DNA from 2 places in the Rhizobium sp. CF142 genome. Region 1 is predicted to be linked to the other one. Evidence: predicted binding sites of a transcription regulator. Region 1 holds the regulator's gene; the other holds the start of a gene.

What was found. The regulator PhoB, encoded in region 1, activates phosphate uptake and scavenging genes when phosphate is short. The targets are predictions, from matches to a motif close to TGTCATNNANCTGTCAT.
Region 2: a site for PhoB is predicted at 2,983-2,999, ahead of PMI11_RS10405 (DUF47 domain-containing protein). Genes of this name have one in related genera too.

What each region holds. Positions count from the first base shown of each region.
Region 1 covers NZ_AJWE01000098.1:118,164-125,637, forward strand. The annotation lists gene argF (ornithine carbamoyltransferase) at 58-975, opposite strand; gene PMI11_RS21705 (aspartate aminotransferase family protein) at 1,021-2,220, opposite strand; gene PMI11_RS21710 (GcrA family cell cycle regulator) at 2,645-3,175, shown strand; gene PMI11_RS21715 (pyrroline-5-carboxylate reductase) at 3,467-4,255, shown strand; gene phoB (phosphate regulon transcriptional regulator PhoB) at 4,384-5,067, opposite strand; gene phoU (phosphate signaling complex protein PhoU) at 5,198-5,911, opposite strand; gene pstB (phosphate ABC transporter ATP-binding protein PstB) at 5,956-6,771, opposite strand; gene pstA (phosphate ABC transporter permease PstA) at 6,786-7,474, opposite strand, start outside.
Region 2 covers NZ_AJWE01000037.1:46,219-53,692, reverse strand. The annotation lists gene PMI11_RS10430 (ABC transporter ATP-binding protein) at 1-23, shown strand, start outside; gene PMI11_RS10425 (ABC transporter permease) at 20-781, shown strand; gene PMI11_RS10420 (isocitrate lyase/PEP mutase family protein) at 890-1,732, shown strand; gene PMI11_RS10415 (hypothetical protein) at 1,751-2,224, opposite strand; gene PMI11_RS10410 (NUDIX hydrolase) at 2,375-2,929, opposite strand; gene PMI11_RS10405 (DUF47 domain-containing protein) at 3,041-3,685, shown strand; gene PMI11_RS10400 (inorganic phosphate transporter) at 3,685-4,689, shown strand; gene PMI11_RS10395 (NUDIX domain-containing protein) at 4,769-5,359, shown strand; gene PMI11_RS10390 (DUF1062 domain-containing protein) at 5,425-5,976, opposite strand; gene PMI11_RS10385 (SDR family oxidoreductase) at 6,458-7,198, opposite strand.

The DNA.
Region 1 (7,474 bases):
AGCGCACCGGCTGCTTGCGCAGCCGCGAGTTTTGGACTCGCGACATCCGATTATGGTTCAGATCGCGCCCAGGCACCAAGCAAGAATCGACTTCTGCGCATGAAGGCGGTTTTCCGCCTCATCGAAGACCACGGATTGCGGGCCATCGATCACCTCATCCGTCACCTCCTCGCCGCGATGGGCGGGAAGGCAATGCATGAACAATGCATCTTTGCCGGCCTGCGCCATCAAATGCGCGTTGACCTGATAAGGCTGGAAGACATTGTGACCGCGAGCCCGATGTTCCTGATTCATGGAGACCCAGGTATCGGTCACCACGCAATCGACGCCGGCAACCGCACGGTCAGCATCATGGTAAAGCATGATTTCGGCGCCCTCATTGCGGGCCCAGTTCAGATAGTGATCCTTCGGCTCGGAACCAAGGGGTACGGCCATGTTCATGCGGTAGCCGAAACGGGCAGCACCTTCGACCAGCGAATGCAGCACGTTGTTGCCATCACCGGTCCAGGCGATCGTCTTGCCCTTGATCGGGCCGCGATGCTCTTCGAAGGTCATGATATCAGCCATGATCTGGCAAGGGTGGGTGTCGTCCGTCAACGCGTTGATGACGGGCACCGTGGCATGCTCGGCGAGCTCCAGCATACGGTTGTGGTCGGTCGTGCGGATCATGATCGCATCGACATAGCGCGACAGAACCTTGGCGGTGTCGCCGATCGTCTCGGCGCGGCCGAGCTGCATTTCGGTGCCCGACAGGAACAAGGTCTCCCCGCCGAGCTGGCGCATGCCGACATCGAAGGAGACGCGGGTTCGCGTGGACGGCTTCTCGAAGATCATGGCCAGCATCTTGCCAGCGAGCGGCTTGTCGGCGGTACCCGCCTTGAAAGCCTGCTTTCGCAGCTTGGCATCGTCCATGATGGTTCTGAGGTCGGATCCGGTGACTGCGGAAAGATCGAGGAAATGTTTGGGGGAAGCCATTGTTCGTTACCTGCTACGCCCGCCGGCGGGCGGGGCATTGTCCTATCAAGCGGTCTTCTTGACCTTGGCGGCACGGATGCTTTCGGCAGCGCGTTCGAGACGGGAAAGACCCTCGCGCGCCTCCTCGGCGGTTACGACCAGCGGCGGCAGCAGGCGGATGACATTATCGCCTGCCGGGATCGCCAGAAGATGGGCTGCGCGGATTTCCTTCAGTAGCTCTGCCGAGGGAATGGCAGCCTTGACGCCGAGCAACAGGCCTTCGCCCCTGATGTCCTCGATGACATCAGGATAGCGATCCTTGAGCGAGGCAAGGCCCTGGCGGAAGACGAGAGTGACATCACGCACATGCTGCAGGAAGCCCTCGGCCAGGATGACATCGAGAACCGCGTTACCGACAGCCATGGCCAGCGGGTTGCCGCCATAGGTGGAACCATGCGTGCCCGCCTTCATGCCGGAAGCGGCCTCCGCCGTCGCAAGGCAGGCGCCGAGCGGAAAGCCGCCGCCGATGCCCTTGGCAACCGCCATGATGTCGGGCGTTATACCCGACCATTCATGGGCGAAGAGCTTGCCGGTACGGCCGACGCCGGTCTGGACTTCGTCGAGGATCAGCAGCAGGCCATGCTCATCGCAGAGCTGACGGAGCGCTTTCATGAATTCGGACGTTGCCGGGCGGACACCGCCCTCGCCCTGCACCGGCTCGATGAGGATACCGGCGGTCTTGTCGGTAATAGCGGCACGGACAGCCTCGACATCGCCAAAGGGCACCTGATCGAAACCAGGGGTCTTCGGGCCGAAACCTTCGAGATATTTCTCCTGACCGCCGGCGGCGATGGTCGCGAGCGTACGGCCGTGGAAGGCGCCTTCGAAGGTGATGATATGGAAACGCTCGGGATGACCCTTGGAAAACTGGTAACGACGCGCGGTCTTGATGGCGCATTCGAGAGCCTCGGCGCCTGAATTGGTGAAGAACACCTTGTCGGCGAACGTGGCATCCGTCAGGCGCTTGGCAAGCTTCTCCTGCCCCGGCACCTCATAGATATTGGAGAGATGCCAGACCTTGTCGGCCTGATCCTTGAGGGCGGCCACAACATGCGGATTACCATGGCCCACGGAGGTAACGGCAACGCCCGCGCCGAAATCCAGATATCGCTCGCCGGTTTCGGTGATCAGCCACACGCCTTCGCCTCGCTCGAACCGCAGCGGGGCACGAGAATAGGTATCATAAAGCGGCGAGGCTTCAGCCATGGCGCAATCTCCTGGTCAGGCTCCGAGACAACGGACTCCGGCTAAGAAAACCAGGCCCGAAAAATTAAAAATGCCGCCTTTCGGCGGCAGGGAGCACTATTTACTTTTCGCACTGCAATGTCAACAAAACTGAGGATTTAGCACATGCGTCAAGCCTCAAATCAGACTTGCAGGTCTATCAACAGCTAATGTTGCAGAAATGACTCGCCCGGGAAGCAAGTTGGGGAAAACCTCGAATTCGGATTCATCGGATTCCTGCGACTCTTGTCACAGAGTCAGGCTCACACTAGGTTAAAGTTCAATTACTAGACTGCATGCGGCGGAACTAGTCACCAAAATTGATCAGGCGTTTCTTGCTTCGGAGACTTCCGAGGCAACGGTGAGGGATTCTGCCATCACCAACGCGAAAGGTGGAGACAGGGCAATGAACTGGACAGACGAGCGTGTCGAGAAGCTCAAGAAGCTTTGGTCGGAAGGGCTGAGCGCCAGCCAGATCGCTGCGCAGCTTGGCGGCGTCAGTAGAAACGCTGTTATCGGCAAGGTTCACCGGCTCAGTCTTCCCGGCCGCGCCAAGGCCGGCGGCACGGCAACCGCCGCGCGCGCACCGAAGCGCAATACCTCGGCTCCGCGCGCCCCGAACTATGCCTCTCGCATCACCACCCGCACCGTTACCCGCCAGCAGGGCGCAACGATGCTGAAGGAAGAGATCGAGATCGAAACGGTCGAGGAAATGGAATACGTGCCGGCCAAGAACGTGGTCGTGCCGATTTCGCGCCGCCTCGGCCTGACGGAACTGACGGAGCGCACCTGCAAGTGGCCGGTCGGCGATCCGATGAAGGACGACTTCTACTTCTGCGGTTGCGACTCCCCGGATTCCTCGCCCTATTGCAACTATCACCAGCGCCTCGCCTACCAGCCGGTCAGCGAACGCCGCAAGGCTGTCCGGGTCGGCTGATCCGCGATCTTCCAACAGACGCAACGTGCCATCACCCCTCCTCGCCTTGCGCGGAGGGGTGATTTTTTAGCCGGCGCAGGAGGGCCGGAAAACAGCTCCTGACCACGATCTGCCGAAGGCCGATCTCTGCCTGCCGCCCACTATGCCTGACAATGCGAACTTATGTGCCAACGCCACCAATGCGTTTCAGCCCTAGACCGGCATGGAACGGTGGTCATGGCGCTGTAGCGCGATTTTCTGATATAGATGCGGTATTCTCGTCGAGGCGCAAACAGTCGCTCAGGGGTGCCAATGGAGATCGATCCAAAGCGGATGACAATCGGGTTCGTCGGGACGGGCACGATTACCGAGGCCGTCGTCACCGGACTGGGGAAGACAGCGTTTCGCGACACACGGATCGTGCTGTCACCCCGTAGCGCAAGCGTCGCCGCCCGCCTCGCGGCGGCAAACCAGAATGCGTCGATCGCTTTAGGCAACCAGGATGTTCTCGACCAATCCGATCTCGTATTCGTGGCAGTGAGGCCGCAAATTGCCGAGGAGGTCGTCCGCTCGCTCCGATTTCGGCCGGGCCACCATGTCATCAGCTTTGTCGCGGCCACGCCAATGGATCAACTGCGGGCGTGGATCGATCAGCCAGTTCGCCTGAGCCTGGCAATTCCACTTCCGTTTGTCGCAGATCTTCAGGGCGCGACTGCGATCTACCCGCCCGACGAGGTTTCCCACGCCCTCTTTTCGGCGCTCGGAACGGCGATCCAGGTTGAAAACAAGCTGGAGTTCGAACTTCTCGCGACGGCGAGCTGCCTGATGGCCAGCTATTTCGGCATCCTGGACGCGACGTCGACCTGGCTGCAGAGCCAAGGGCTTTCGAGAACGGCTGGCGACGCCTACCTCCGTCAATTGTTTTCCGGCCTCGCCCATGCTGCCCGTTCAAAACCTGTCGCGAGTTTCGATGAACTCATCGGCGAGCATTCGACCAAGGGCGGATTGAATGAACAGGTTCTCGAAGACTTTCGCGCGTTTGGCGGCACTGCGGCTCTGCAAAAGGCTCTTGATCGAATTCTTGTGCGCATCCGTCTGTAGGAAGCAGATCCTTTCGATGTTCGCTTTCGGCGCGTGGTGTCGGCTTTCATAAGGAGCTAGGGGTGCCAGATAGACAAACGGGCCGCCCGACAAGCGAGCGACCCGTTCGTGACCTCCGATCACTCGGATCAGGCTTCCATGGAATATCCCGCGCCGCGGACGGTGCGGATGACATCCTGCATGTTGGAGAAGTTCAACGCCTTGCGCAGGCGGCCGACATGGACGTCGACGGTGCGTTCGTCCACGTAGATATCGTGGCCCCAGACGCCATCCAGGAGCTGCGAGCGGGAGAAGACCCTGCCCGGCGACGACATCAGGAATTCGAGCAGGCGGAATTCGGTCGGGCCGAGGCGGACTTCGCGGCTCTTGCGATGAACGCGATGCGTTTCGCGATCGAGCTCGATATCGCCGCATTTCAGAACAGTGGAGAGAACCTCCGGACGGGCGCGACGCAGCATCGCCTTGACGCGAGCGACGAGTTCCGGTGTCGAGAACGGCTTGACGACATAATCGTCGGCGCCGGTCGAGAGACCGCGAACGCGCTCGCTCTCTTCGCCGCGTGCCGTCAGCATGATGATCGGCAGGCGCTCGGTCTCCGGCCGCATGCGCAGCCGGCGGCAGAGCTCGATGCCGGAAACGCCCGGCAGCATCCAGTCCAGGATGAGCAGGTCGGGCGTGCGCTCCTGAAGCCGGATTTCGGCCTCGTCGCCACGGAGGATCGTATCCACCTCGAAACCTTCAGCCTCGAGGTTGTAGCGGAGAAGCACGCTCAGCGCCTCTTCATCTTCAACAACTGCAACTCTTGGGATCATGCGTGTCAGTCTCCTAATGCATGATCCTTAAACCGGGGGCGATTTAAGCAAGAGATCATACAGAAACTCGGAATTGGCTGCACCTTTGCGCGCCCCCGCGCGGGGCGCGCATGCAATCGGCAGGTCAGGATTACTCCGTCACCGCACCAACGGTATTGGAGCTGTCGTCCTTCGGACGCTCGCCCTCCGGCTGGGCGCCGGTTGCCATGTAGTAGATCGTCTCGGCGATGTTGGTCGCGTGGTCGCCGATGCGCTCGATGTTCTTGGCGCAGAAGAGAAGATGCGTGCAGCTCGTGATGTTGCGCGGATCTTCCATCATGTAGGTCAGGAGTTCGCGGAACAGCGAGGTGTACATCGCGTCGATCTCATCGTCGCGCTCGCGGATGGACTTGGCCTTGTCCGCAGAACGCGTCGTATAGACGTCGAGCACTTCCTTGAGCTGGACGAGCGCCAGTTCGGAGAGATGCTCGAGACCGCGGGCGAGCTTGCGCGGAACGCCGGTGCTTTGGACGGCGATGACGCGCTTTGCGGTGTTCTTGCCGAGGTCGCCGACACGCTCGAGGTCGGCGGCGATGCGGATCGAACCCATGATCTCGCGAAGGTCGGAGGCCATCGGCTGGCGACGGGCGATCGTGACGATCGCCTTGTCGTTGATTTCGCGTTCCGCGTGATCAAGGATCACGTCGTCGGAAATGACCTTCTGGGCGAGCGCAGTGTCGCCGTTGACCAGCGCACGGACGGCCTCGCCGACCATCTGTTCGGCAAGACCACCCATCTCGGAAATGCGCCGGGACAGGAATTTCAGATCGTCATCGTAAGCGGAAAAAATATGTGTCGATGCCATGGGGCTTTGTCCTCGAAAATCGGGAAGGCTTCACATCGCCAAAATCAGCCGAACCGGCCCATGATATAGTCCTGGGTGCGCGGATCGTCGGGATTGGTGAACATCTTGTCGGTGTCATTTTCCTCGACCAGGTTGCCGAGGTGGAACATTGCCGTACGCTGTGATACGCGCGCGGCCTGCTGCATGGAATGCGTCACGATGACGATGGTGTAGTTTTCACGCAGCTCATGAATCAGCTCTTCGACCTTTGCAGTCGCGATCGGGTCGAGTGCCGAGCAGGGCTCGTCCATCAGGATGACTTCCGGGCTGACGGCAACGGCGCGTGCGATGCACAGACGCTGCTGCTGACCGCCGGACAGGCCGGTGCCGGATTCATGCACGCGATCCTTGACCTCGTTCCAGAGGCCGGCGCGCTGCAGGCTCGTCTCGACGATCTGGTCCAGGTCGGCCTTGGACTTGGCGAGGCCGTGGATGCGCGGTCCGTAGGAGACGTTTTCATAGATCGTCTTCGGGAACGGATTCGGCTTCTGGAACACCATGCCGACGCGGGCGCGAAGTTCGACCACGTCGATGTCGGGATCGTAGATATCGTCGCTGTCGAGCGTGATCTTGCCGGTGACGCGGCAGCCGTCGATCGTGTCGTTCATGCGGTTCAGCGAACGCAGGAAGGTGGACTTGCCGCAGCCCGACGGGCCAATCAGCGCGGTCACGGTGTTTTCGCGGATGTTCAGATTGACATCGAAAAGCGCACGCTTCTCGCCGTAATAAACGGAGACATCCTGACCGATCATCTTATACGGGACGTTGCTCATTTTCTGGTCCAGCGCCTTCTCGACTGCGGCTTCCGTCAACATGTTCATGATCTTTACTCCGTTTACCAGCGGCGCTCAAAGCGACGACGCAAGAGGATAGCTCCGATGTTCATGACGATCAGGAACAGGAGCAGGACGATGATGGCACCCGAGGTTCTTTCCACGAAGGCACGCTCGGCTTCGTTGGCCCACATGTAGACCTGAACCGGAAGTGCCGTGGAAGGATCGAGCGGAGTGGTCGGCGCCTGGGCGACGAAGGCGACCATGCCGATCAAGAGCAGCGGCGCAGTTTCGCCGAGTGCGTGGGCAAGGCCGATGATCGTGCCGGTCAGGATGCCGGGCATGGCAAGCGGCAGCACATGGTGGAACACCATCTGCATCTTCGAGGCGCCGAGGCCGAGTGCGGCCGCGCGGATCGACGGCGGAACGGCGCGCAGGGCCGCACGCGTCGCGATGATGATCGTCGGCAGCGTCATGAGGGTCAGCACCAGGCCGCCGACCAGCGATGCCGAACGCGGCAGGCCGGCGAAGTTGATGAAGACCGAGAGACCGAGCAGACCGTAGACGATCGACGGAACGGCGGCGAGGTTGTTGATGTTGACCTCGATCAGGTCCGTCAGCCTGTTCTTCGGCGCGAATTCCTCAAGGTAAATCGAGGCGGCGACGCCGATCGGCAGCGCAAGTGCGAGAACGATCAGCATCAGGTAGAGCGAGCCGATGAGGGCAACGCCGAGGCCTGCGGCTTCCGGAC
Region 2 (7,474 bases), on a different contig from region 1:
CGCTGGTGGGAGCCGCAAAATGAACTTCGAGGCGATCAAATCCATCTATTACTTCGAGATGTCACGCACCCGGCGCACGCTGCTTCAGAGCGTCATATCGCCCGTCATTTCCACCTCGCTCTATTTCATCGTCTTCGGCGCAGCCGTCGGCTCGCGCATCCAGGAGGTGGAGGGAGTCTCCTACGGCGCCTTCATCACGCCCGGCCTCATCATGCTGACGCTGCTCGGCCAGTGCATCGGCAACGGTTCCTTCGGCATCTATTTCCCGAAATTCACCGGCACGATCTACGAGATCCTCTCGGCCCCCGTCGCCATGACGGAGATCCTGATCGGCTATGTCGGAGCAGCGGCCACCAAGGGGCTGATCATCGGCGTCATCATCCTGCTAACCGCGAATATCTTTGTCGATGTCCGCATCGAGCATCCCTTCATGATGGTGCTGTTCTTCCTACTGACGGCGATCAGCTTCAGCCTGTTCGGCTTCATGATCGGCATCTGGGCGACGAATTTCGAGCAGTTGAACCTTATCCCCATGCTGGTCGTCCCGCCGCTGACCTTCCTCGGCGGCAGCTTCTACTCGATCAACATGCTGCCGCCCTTCTGGCAGGCCGTCAGCCATTTCAACCCAGTGCTCTATCTCGTCAGCGGTTTCCGCTGGAGTTTTTACGGGATTGCCGATGTCAATCCGCTGGTCAGCCTTGGGATGATCTCGCTGTTTCTGGTGATTTGCCTCAGCACGCTCGGCTGGATCTTCAAGACGGGGTATCGGCTGCGTAACTGATGCTTGGCCGCTGCCACCAGCAAAATCCGAGTAGGCGGCACAAAATCGTTCACATTTTGTTCGCGACTGCTAGTCTGGCCTCGCTGTCATTTGCGCAGGAGGAGAGTCGTGGCGGAGCAACAGGCGAAGTTCGAACGGTTTAAGGCATTGCATCAACGGGATGAGGCATTCGTCATACCGAACCCGTGGGATGCCGGCTCGGCCCGGATTCTGACGAGCCTCGGTTTCGAGGCCCTGGCAACCACCAGCGCCGGTTATGCCTTTTCCAAGGGCAAGCGGGATTCCTTTGCGAGCCTGAAGCGTGGCGAGATCCTCGACAATGCCGGCGAGATCGTCGGGGCAACCGATCTTCCCGTATCGGCCGATCTCGAGGACGGGTTTGGTGCGGCGCCCGAGATCTGCGCCGAAACGATCCGGCTCGCCTCCGCGATCGGGCTCGTCGGCGGATCGATCGAGGATGCCACCGGCGATCCGGCAAGGCCGATCTATGATCTCTCGCAGGCCGTCGAGCGCGTGCAGGCCGCGGCGGAGGCGGCGCGGAAACTGCCTTTCCTGCTGACGGCGAGGGCGGAGAATTTTCTCTGGGAGCGACCCGATCTCGATGACACGATCAAGCGGCTGCAGGCTTTCTCGGCGGCCGGCACCGATGTGCTCTATGCACCAGGCCTGCCTGATATCGACGCCATCCGAACCGTCTGCGCCGCCGTCGACAAGCCCGTCAATGTGGTGATGGGCCTGAAGGGGCCGCGCTACAGCGTTGCCGAACTCTCGGCGGCAGGCGTGCGCCGGGTGAGTGTCGGCGGGTCCTTTGCGCGCGCGGCACTTGGTGCGCTGCTGCGGGCGGCCGAGGAGGTAAAATCATCGGGCACCTTCACCTATGCCGCCGACGCGATCCCGGCAACCACGCTCAGCCGGCTCATGTCGCAGGAGAAGCGGAGCGACCGCGAGTAGGGCTGCATCGACGGCCGCTCATTGCGGATTGGCAATGAAGTCGGGAAATTTGTGGTATATGCAGTCGCTCATTACGAAGAACGACATGCCGGTATCCCCGAGCTCGTAAGATGAAAGCTCCCATTCGAAGGTGTCGTGACCGTCAAACCCGGCCAATAGTGCCATCAGGCTCAACTCCCGGTACGGTCCCGGCGGAAACATTGCGCCATACACCGTCACCTCCTTTCCAGCGAAGTCGCCTTTGATGACCCTCCTGATCTCCAGATCCGCCCGGATCATCCGGGTCGGGAATTCGTTTGTCACGATCAAACCGGATTCACCGATGAACAGCGATTTCACGCTGGCCTCGACCACCACCTTCGCCTTTGCCAGCAGCTCATTCTGCGGAGGACATCGCGGCATTCCGACTGCGGGTCTCAGGCAAAGAACCAGCAGGATGAAAATCGCGTGGAAGCCTGTTTGCATGCGCGCGCTCGATGATGCTCCGGGCATCGGTGTTTCCCCCATTCGGACAGACCAATTCCTGCCACTTGCGCGAAGCTGAACTCCAATTGCGGCTTATCCGCCGTTTAATGATGGCGGCGCGGCGTCAAACAGGTGATGGTTGTAAGTGCGAAATGACGGAACCCGGATGTCAGCCGATCAGCCCTTCTTCTTGCGCTGCCGCCTGCCGTGCCGGGGGCGGAAATCGACGAGCAGGGATTTCAATTCGAGTTCGCGCACGCGCCGTGCCGCTTCGTCGGGGCTCACCCAATCCAGCATGCGCTGGCCGGTTTCGCGGAACTGCCCTTGCGTGTGCTCCACCTCGATCTGGAAGATATCGACGATGCAGGGCGCGACGTCGCCGTCATCCAGTTCTTTCAGATAGGTGTAGCGGCCGACCGGCTGTTTGCTCACCGTTCCGCGCACGCCGGCTTCCTCCCAGGCTTCGATGGCGGCTGCCTCATGCGGTTTCTTCTTTTTCATCGGCCAGCCCTTGGGAATGATCCAGCGGCCGCTGTCGCGCGTGGTGACGACGAGGACTTCGATTTCGGGGCGATCAGCCTCGGGACCGCCGTTTCGGTAACGGAAGCAGAGCGCGCCATATTGCTGGCGAAAGGCGCCGGAGAAAAGCTTCTCGGGTCGCTCTGCAAGCTGCTTCAGCAGGGGCTTTGATGGTCCGGCGGGGGATTTTGCGTCTTTTTTGCGGGATTTCATGACATCTAGCATTGTCAAATTTTACTTTTTCGATCAATTGCCTGCGACGCTTTATGACAGATTTGTGACAGTCTTCTACGACAGTCCCCGGTTCAGGAAGGATCGCCCGAGATGATGAGCGTGTTTCGCAAGATGATGCCGCGGGAGGACCGCTTCTTCGAGATGTTCTGCAGGCATTCGGAAACGGTCGTCGCAGCCGCCCATGCTATGGAAAAGCTGTTGAAGGGCGAGGCGGTCGAAGAGAATTGCGACAAGATCATCGCACTGGAAGACCAGGCTGACGACATTACCCGCGAAGTGCTGGTCGCCGTCCGGCGCAGCTTCATCACGCCCTTTGATCGCGGCGACATCAAGGATCTGATCCAGTCCATGGATGATGCGATCGACATGATGCACAAGACGGTGAAGATCATCCGCCTGTTCGAGCAGACGAGTTTCGACCCGCTGATGCAGGAGATGGGCGGGGAGATCGTCAAGGCGGCGGCGCTGATGGAGGAAGCAATCCCGCTTCTCAACAAGATGGGTGCGAATGCACAGCGGCTCGCTGTCATCGCCGAAGAGATCACCCGGGTCGAGGGGCGCTCGGACGAACTGCATGACGAGGGCCTGAGGGATCTCTATCGCCGGCATGGCGCCAGCGGCAATGCCATGGCCTATATGATCGGCAGCGAGATCTACTCCAGCCTGGAAAAGATCGTCGACCGGTTCGAGGACGTGGCCAACGAAATCAGCGGCGTCGTCATCGAGAACGTCTGATGGAAGCCACACTCTCTCTTCCGTTGCTGGTCTGTCTGATCGGCGTCGCACTGTTCTTCGATTTCCTGAACGGGTTGCACGATGCAGCAAACTCGATCGCGACCATCGTTTCCACCCGGGTTCTGAGGCCGCAATATGCCGTCGCCTGGGCCGCCTTCTTCAATTTCATCGCCTTCCTGTTCTTCGGCCTGCATGTCGCCGAAACGCTCGGCACCGGCATCATCGACCCGGCCATCGTCTCGCCGCAGGTGATCTTTGCGGCGCTGATGGGAGCGATCGTCTGGAACATCGTCACCTGGCTGTTCGGCATTCCCTCGTCGTCCTCGCATGCGCTGGTCGGCGGGCTTGTCGGGGCGGGGTTTGCGAAGGTCGGCTTCAGCTCCATCGTCTGGGGCGGCTTGTTGAAGACGGTCGGTGCGATCGTCATGTCGCCGGCAATCGGCTTCCTTCTCGCGCTGTTTTTCGTCCTCGTCGTCTCCTGGCTTTTCGTGCGCCAGACGCCCTTTGCCGTCGACCGCACCTTCCGCTTCATGCAGTTCGTCTCGGCCTCACTCTATTCGCTCGGCCATGGCGGCAACGATGCGCAGAAGACCATGGGCATCATCGCCGTTCTTCTCTTCAGCCAGGGGCAGCTCGGCCCCAGCTTTCATGTGCCGCTCTGGGTGGTCATCTCCTGTCAGTCGGCCATGGCGCTCGGCACGCTCTTCGGCGGCTGGCGGATCGTTCACACGATGGGCTCGAAAATCACCAGGCTTAATCCGATGCAGGGTTTCTGCGCCGAAACCGGCGGGGCGCTGACGCTGTTTGCTGCGACCTGGCTCGGCATTCCCGTGTCGACGACGCACACGATCACCGGAGCAATCATCGGCGTGGGGGCAGCGCGGCGTCTTTCGGCCGTGCGCTGGGGTGTTGCCGGCAATATCGTCATCGCCTGGGTCGTCACCATGCCGGCCGCTGCTGCTATCGCCGCAGCCTTCTATGGGATTGCAAGCCTGTTTCCCTGAGGCAGGGGGCCGCACGATGCATCGGATACCCTAATTTTAGGGGTTAGCATTTTCGATCTGATGTTGCGCTCTATTTTCCATGCAAGGAGAAGGAGATAACGAGCGGACCATGCAGCTATCCAGGCATTTAATTGAATTGAAAGAGGAAACTCCGTCAAGGGCAGGTCGCCCCGGGGTCGATCAGTGTGGTGCCATCTGCTGCCGTGTCGAGAGAGGCGGAAGGCTGAGCGTTCTGCTCATCACCAGCCGCGATACCGGACGATGGGTGATCCCGAAGGGTTATCTGGAGAGGAAGGAAAAGCCTTATCGCCGTGCTCAGCGCGAGGCCTTCGAAGAAGCTGGAATCATCGGCAAGGTCCGGAAGAAGCCGCTCGGCTATTACAGCTATCTGAAGGATCACAGCACGCCGCTGACGGTCTCGATCCATCTGCTGCGACTGGAGAGCGAGGCCGCCCATTTTCGCGAATATGCGGAGAGGCAGAAGATCTGGATTTCCGCGGGCGAAGCGGCGCTTCTCGTCGAGGAGCCCGAACTGCAGGATATCTTCCGGGCAATCGAAACGGATAATCCGCTGACATCGCAAGACCGGCTGAAACCCCATCGCATTCATGGACGGCGCCCACAGGCTGATGCAGTCGTCTCGCTCGCCACATCGCCGGGATTGAGCTGATCGCCACCGCCGGCGCGGACAGGCTCGGTGACGAAGGCCCGGCATACAGGCCTTCGCGCTGCAGGCTATCGGGGACTGCCGGTCGCCAGGGGTCCCCAGGAGAGCTCGCGATCCGCGACGGTCGCGAGGTCGACCATCACTTCGATGCCGGTCCTGATACGCCGCCGCAGGATGTCGGTGCGATCGGAATTCGTCCGGAGCAGGCCTTTCTCATGGAGCGTCTGAAGCCGCGTGCGTGAGAGCTTGAGCTCGGATGCCAGCAGACGGTCGAGGCGTGTGCCAGCAGGCAAGGGCACCATCAGCTCGATCTCCAGCCGCGTCCAGCCGGCGGCCTCGCGCAGCACCTCCTTGGCGATCTCGAATTCAGGGAATTCGTCGACGCGCTGCGACTTGCGTTTCAGTGCGTCGAGGTTGAAGCTTTCGGCGCGGATCCATTTGACATCGTTGGACTGGAGTGCGTCGAGCGTTGCCGGACCGATGTCGCGGACATTCTTGCGCTCGAAGAGCGGCCGGTTCCAGGTCTTGTCGCAGGCCAGGCATTTATAGATCAGCCAGGCATCGAGCTTGCGGCCATTGGCGTTTAACCGGATCTTGTCGCTCGATTGAAAGGCTTTCAATCCGCCGCATCCGCCACAGGCAATCCAGGGCTGGGGGGCGGTTTTCGGGGTAATGGTCCATCGGACCCGAAGTGCACAGCACATAGTATCTTGGTCTTCCGTTCGGAAGTCCACCAAGATGGCGCGTGAGAAAACCCATGAGGGTGCGGCGTGGCGATGCTTTCGGGTGGGTGAAGAGCAGAGACAGCGGAGCTGCACTGGCGTTCGGAACAATGCCAAACCGGTCTCTTGCCGCCACCCGATGAACGTGTTCAACCGCCGATAGCCCGCGGCTATCCGGCGATAGGGGTGAAACTGGATTGAGACCGGTACTTACTTAGGCAAAGTCTACCTCGATACGCCTATGCTCTTCGCGGGTATCGATAGCAAATGATCGGCGCAAAGGGGAGAGCAACGCCGCAGCCCGATGATATCGGCTGCGGCATTGCGGCATTTATGCAACTTTGTGCTGAAGGTTGCTTCGTCTGCCAGCTTGTTCCCGTCAGAGTTCCTGCGCCGTCGGCCGGAACAGGATCTCGTTGATATCGACATCATCAGGCTGGGCGATCGCGAAGGCGACGACCCTTGCGAAGCTCTCGGCCGGGATGGCGTAGCGTTCGTAGAAATCCGCAATGCCGGCCGCGACATCGGCCTCGGTAATGCTCTGCGGCAGCTCGGACTCCACAGCACCGGGCGAGACGATCGTCGTGCGGATATTGTAGGGCTTCACCTCCTGGCGCAGGCCCTCCGAAATGATGCGGACGGCAGTCTTGGTCGCCGCGTAAACGGCGCTGCCGGGGCGAACCTTGTGGCCAGCGACCGATGAGACGTTGATGATATGGCCGCTCTTCTGCTCTTTCATATGGGGAAGGGCGGCGGCAATGCCGTAGAGCACGCCTTTGAGGTTCACATCGATCATCCGGTCCCAATCGTCGATCTTGCCGCGCTCCAAGGGCGAGTGCGGCATGAGGCCGGCATTGTTGACGATGACGTCGATGCGACCATGCAGACGGACGGCGTGATCGACGAGGTGCTTGACCTGATCGGCCTGCGTCACGTCGGTCTCGATGGCGGAACCTTCGGGCAGGCCGAGTTCATTCGAGAGCGCCTGCAGTCTGTCGAGCCGCCGGGCACCCAGCACGACCTTGGCGCCGGCATTGGCGAGATGACGGGCGGTCGCTTCGCCGAGGCCGCTGCTGGCGCCGGTGATGACGACGGTTTTTCCCTTGATGTTGTCAGACATGGTCATTCCTTTTGCAGAGCATCGTCGGCCTGTTTTGATAACGGAAATGCTCTATCTCGTTGTTTTCACAGAAAATCGCTGCGTGCTTCTGCTGGCGCCCGTGGCCCCCTCATCCGCCCTTCGGGCACCTTCTCCCCGCAGCGTAGAAGGGGGAGCCTGTAGCGCTGTCTGCAACGAATCAGGACGCTTTGAGGGGTGGCTGGACGTCGCTGCGCACCCCTTCTCCCCATCGGGGAGAGGTGGCCCGAAGGGTCGGATGAGGGGCCACGGGCTCAA